DNA from 2 places in the Paraburkholderia sp. D15 genome. Region 2 is predicted to be linked to the other one. Evidence: riboswitches for the same ligand, from Rfam matches in the RefSeq annotation. Region 2 holds a riboswitch; the other holds the start of a gene.

Region 1 (2,394 bases), on a different replicon from region 2:
AATGCAATGCGGTGCAGCGCGCGGTGCGGTGTGCTGCGCCAGACCAGACCACAACACACCACACCACACCACACCGCTGCAAACACCGCCCCAACCCCACGCGACTATCGAATCGCTCCCGCCACCGCCTGCGCCGTGGCGGCCGACAGCGTCCACCCCAGATGCCCGTGCCCGGTGTTATAGAACACCCCGCGCCGTTTGCCGTGTCCGACCTTGGGCAGCATGCTGGGCAACATCGGCCGCAGGCCTGCCCACGGAATCACGCGCGCGGTCGACACCTCGGGAAAATAGCGCCGTGTCCAGTCCACCAGCGGCGCGATGCGATCCGAGCGGATGTCGCGATTGAACCCGTTGATCTCCGCCGTGCCCGCCACGCGGAAACGATCCGCGCCGAGCCGGCTCGTCACGATCTTCGCGCTGTCGTCGAGCAGGCTCACCCACGGCGCGCGTGCGCGGCTCGTCTCGTCGTCGAGACAGACGGTGATCGAATAGCCCTTCACCGGATAAACGTTGACGTGATCGCCCAGCATCGCGGCGAAATCGCGGCTCTTCACGCCCGCGCACACGACGATCCGTTCGAACGCGAAACGCTGCGATTCGCCCGCCAGGTTGACCGCCAGCGAAAATGTGCCTTCGGCCGGCTGCTCGATCGCGGTGATCTCGGCATCGTAGTGAAACTCGACGCCGTGGCGTACGCACGCGTCAGCGAGGCCACGGGTGAACTTGTGGATGTCGCCGGTCGAGTCCGACGGCGTAAAGAAGCCGCCGAAGAAATCGCCCTGAAGGGTCGGCTCGATTCGCTGCAGTTCGCTCGCGCTCACGGCCTCACGGTCGAGGCCGCCTTCGCGCAGCAACGCATTCACGCGGTTGGCCGCGTCGAATTCCTTCCGCGTCTTATAGATGTGCAGAATGCCGCGCCGCTCCAGATCGAAGTCGATGCCCTCGCTCTCCGCGATCGAAAACAGATGCTCGCGCGCGGCGATCGCGAGCCGTACGGTCTCGATCGTGTTCGCGCGATAGTGCGGAATCTGCCGCAGGAATTCGCCCATCCACGAGTACTTGTGCCACGTGGGCAACGGATTGAGCAGCAGCGGGGCGTCGCGCGTGAGCATCCAGCGCAGGCCCTTCAGCACGGTGGCGGCACTGTTCCACACTTCGGCGTTGCTGGCCGACAACTGGCCGCCGTTGGCGAACGAAGTCTCCATTGCCGCATAGCGATGACGTTCGAAGACGGTGACCTGGTGGCCGCGTTGCGCGAGGGCGTGCGCGGTCGTGACGCCGGTAATGCCGGCGCCGATGATGGCGATTCGTGACATGACATGGTCCAGATGAGTTGAGCACCGCCGGTCACGATTTCATGTCGAAACCGGCGCCGATGCCCCATCTGTCCATGGACCTGAGAGTTTCTTCCCGCGACGCGCCGGCTTACTTTATGAAAGAAAAGCCAAGCCGGAGTGGGGATCTCCTTCGGTGGGCGCCGTGAGCACGGCACCGCTCTCCAGATGTTCCTGCTGCACTACCACGACCGCGCGGTCCTTTTGCCTGAGAGTTTCCGGGGCGGTTGCTCCGTCGGCGTCGTCACGAACTGCGACGATCTCTCCCGCGCTGCATTGCAGAACGGCTCGACGATACCGGGCAAAAAAAATTGCCGCAAGTGTTTTGTTGGCGGCTGGATTTGAGGCGATCCGCTATAGTCGGCGGCACGGCCTCGTCAATCGTCAATCGTCAAACAGGAGAACGTCGTGCCCGCCTTCACTACGCTGCTCGCTTTCGCACTCGTTTCGCTCGGCATGGTCCTCACGCCGGGGCCGAACATGATCTACCTGATCTCGCGATCGCTCTGTCAGGGCAAGCGCGCTGGACTCGTGTCGCTCGGCGGCGTGGCGCTGGGCTACGTGTTCTATATGTTCTGCGCGGCGTTCGGCATCACCGCGCTGCTGCTGACGGTGCCGTTCGCGTACGACGCGCTGCGTTTCTGCGGTGCGCTCTATCTGCTGTATCTCGCGTGGCAGGCGGTCAAACCCGGCGGCCGTTCGCCGTTCCAGGTGCGCGATCTGCCGCACGACAGCCGTCGCAAACTATTCACCATGGGCCTCGTCACCAACCTCGCGAATCCGAAGATCGCGGTGATGTATCTGTCGCTGCTGCCGCAATTCATTTCACCGGGACATGGCAGCGTGCTGTCGCAATCGCTGGCGCTGGGCTGCGTGCAGATCGTGATCAGCGTGACGGTCAACGCGATGATCGCCAGCATGGCCGGGTCGATCGCCGGATTTCTCGCTAAGCGTCCGGTGTGGCTGATGGTGCAGCGCTGGTTGATGGGCACGGTGCTGGCGGGATTGGCGGTGCGGATCGCGCTCGATTCGCGGCGTTGAGCTTTTTCGACGCGCGTCG
Region 2 (2,394 bases):
CGGCCCGCGCGCCGTCCGCTTCGAGCCGGCCCTTGCCGACGAAGGCGCGCGGCGAGGCGAGGTCGACGGTCCAGGCGAGGCCCGCGTCGAGCGGCGACACGTTGTCGTCCATGTCCTGGCCGTACAGATTCATGCCGGCTTCGAGACGCAGCGTGTCGCGTGCGCCGAGACCGGCCGGGCGCACGCCTTGCGCCTGCAGCGCGTTCCATAGCGCGTCCACATGCCCGGCCGGGACGATGATTTCGAAACCGTCTTCACCGGTGTAGCCGGTGCGGGCCACGGTGAGTTCGCCGAACGGCGTGTCTTCGATGCGGGCGGCGTTGAACGGCTTCAGGGCCTCGGTGGCGGCGCGCGCGGCCGGCACGGTTTGCCAGACTTTCTCGCGCGCGTTCGGGCCTTGCACGGCGACGATCGCGTAATCGCGACGCGGCGTGATGGTCAGGCCGAAGCTGCCTTCGGCATTGAGCTGGCCGAACCAGGCGATGTCTTTGTCGGCGGTGCCGGCGTTGACGACCACGCGGAAGTGGTCCTCGCCGAAGTAATAGACGATCAGATCGTCGATCACGCCGCCGTTCGGGTTCAGCAGACAGGAGTAGAGCGCGCGGCCCGGCGTTTGCAGCTTGCCGACGTTGTTGGCCAACGCATATTCGAAGAATGCGCGCACGCGCTCGCCGGTGAAATCGACCACGCACATGTGCGAGACGTCGAACATGCCGGCGTCGGTGCGCACCGCGCGGTGTTCTTCGATCTGCGAGCCGTAGTTGACGGGCATGTCCCAGCCGCCGAAGTCGACCATGCGGGCGTTGAGCGCGCGATGGGTGGCGTGGAGCGGGGTGTGTTTGAGTTCGGTCATGGGGCCTCGGGCGTCTCGCGAAACAAAAAAGGCCATGCGGCGCGACGCCTCGCGGCTGGATGCCTGCGAGCGTGGCGATACATGACCCCTCTGTCCTCGATACCTGAGAGATTGCGCCGCCGTGCAGCCTTGCGTGGCTGGTCACGGTGTACGCGCGCCCCTTCGGTGGGCAGCTTGCCGACGATCTGCTCGACGTATGCGATGCAGATGGCTACTGCCGCTCTCCAGAGTGCGAAAAACGCTGCACGAAGGCGGGTTTTTCGACGCGGTCGGTCCTTTTGCCTGAGAGTTTGCGGGTGTGCCCCTTCGGCGGCGCGGCCTGCGATTTTCAGCGGCCAGCGCGCTCTCCCGACGCGTGCGGCGAATGTACGCGACGCCCCCGAGCTTGTCAAATTAAGGCGCGCGAGCCGCGTGGCGTCTGGCTGAGCGCCTTTGCGCCTATCGAAAAAAAAGCGCGGGACGTGATGCCCGCGCTTTTCTGGATGTTGCGTCGCCCGACGTCCGGGCAGATTCGACGCGACTCGGCCCGACCTGGCGCGATTATTCGCCGATGGCGTGAGCCGCGTTGTCCAGCTCCTGGTTCAGCACGCGCTGTTCGTCGCCGGACAGACCGCCGCCGTGTTGCGCAGCCATGTCGTGCGCTTCCTGACGGATCACGTCGAGACGATGATGCAGCGCGCCGCCTTGCGGGGGCGGGTAGTAGCCTTGATTGACGTGAGCGTCGATGCGGCGGCTCAGATTGTCGATGCGGCCGTCGACCTGATGCAGACGCTCATACGCGATCTGCTGCGGGTTCGGGCGCGGGGCCGGCGCCGGTTGTTGAGGCGCCACCACGCAGGCGGCGAGCGAACTGAGCAAAGCGCATGCTGCAACTGCGCGAATGATACGGGGCATGGACTCTCCGGAAGTCGTTGTCGTTTTCTGGTGCTACCGGGGTAGCAACGGATGACCGCGCGTTCGCGCTGACCCGCGCGACGCGCTTATTTGTAACGTTATGTTCCTTTCGGGCTTGTCAGTGACGGTCGAGGCGGGGACTTGCGCATGGTCCGTTTTTGGTACACAGACCGTCGCGGACGATTTGCCTGTCATGAGTGGACAAACCGCCAAACCCTTTTACCGAATGCGTTCGAACGGCAAACGAAGACCTTCTTCAGAACTGCGAGCCGCGAGTTCGATAACCGTCATGACGTCGACCGCATCCTGCGCGCTGACCGGGAATTTCACGCCGTTCTGGATCGCATCGGCCAGCGCGACATAGAAGCCGACGTAATCTCCATTACGCGTCGGTAATGCCTGGTCGACTTCCGCGCCGTTCTCCAGCACGCGTAGCGTTCCATCCGTGTTGCCGGCGCCGAAGCCTTCGTCGCCGGGGCGCAGACCGGCCTTCAACTGATCTTCCTGGGTATCGAGCCCGTACTTCACATAGCTGCCGCGCGTGCCGTGAATCGCGAAGCGCGGCGCGAGCAGCGCCGTCAACGCGCTCGCGTGCAGCACCACTTCGAAGGTGCCGTAGCCGAGCTGGATGTGCACGTAGTCCGGTG

What was found. A riboswitch is a leader RNA that binds a small molecule or an ion and turns the genes downstream of it on or off. The one in region 2 is predicted to bind glycine.
Region 1: linked by a shared signal. The riboswitch ahead of LFL96_RS34110 (D-amino acid dehydrogenase) and the one ahead of gcvT (glycine cleavage system aminomethyltransferase GcvT) in region 2 are both predicted to bind glycine.

Annotation. Positions count from the first base shown of each region.
Region 1 is NZ_CP110396.1:3,232,652-3,235,045, forward strand. It holds gene LFL96_RS34110 (D-amino acid dehydrogenase) at 105-1,316, opposite strand; glycine riboswitch at 1,375-1,512, opposite strand; glycine riboswitch at 1,521-1,613, opposite strand; gene LFL96_RS34115 (LysE family translocator) at 1,743-2,375, shown strand.
Region 2 is NZ_CP110395.1:4,358,144-4,360,537, reverse strand. It holds gene gcvT (glycine cleavage system aminomethyltransferase GcvT) at 1-853, opposite strand, end outside; glycine riboswitch at 934-1,091, opposite strand; glycine riboswitch at 1,113-1,214, opposite strand; gene LFL96_RS19120 (hypothetical protein) at 1,394-1,747, opposite strand; gene LFL96_RS19115 (oxidoreductase) at 1,967-2,394, opposite strand, start outside.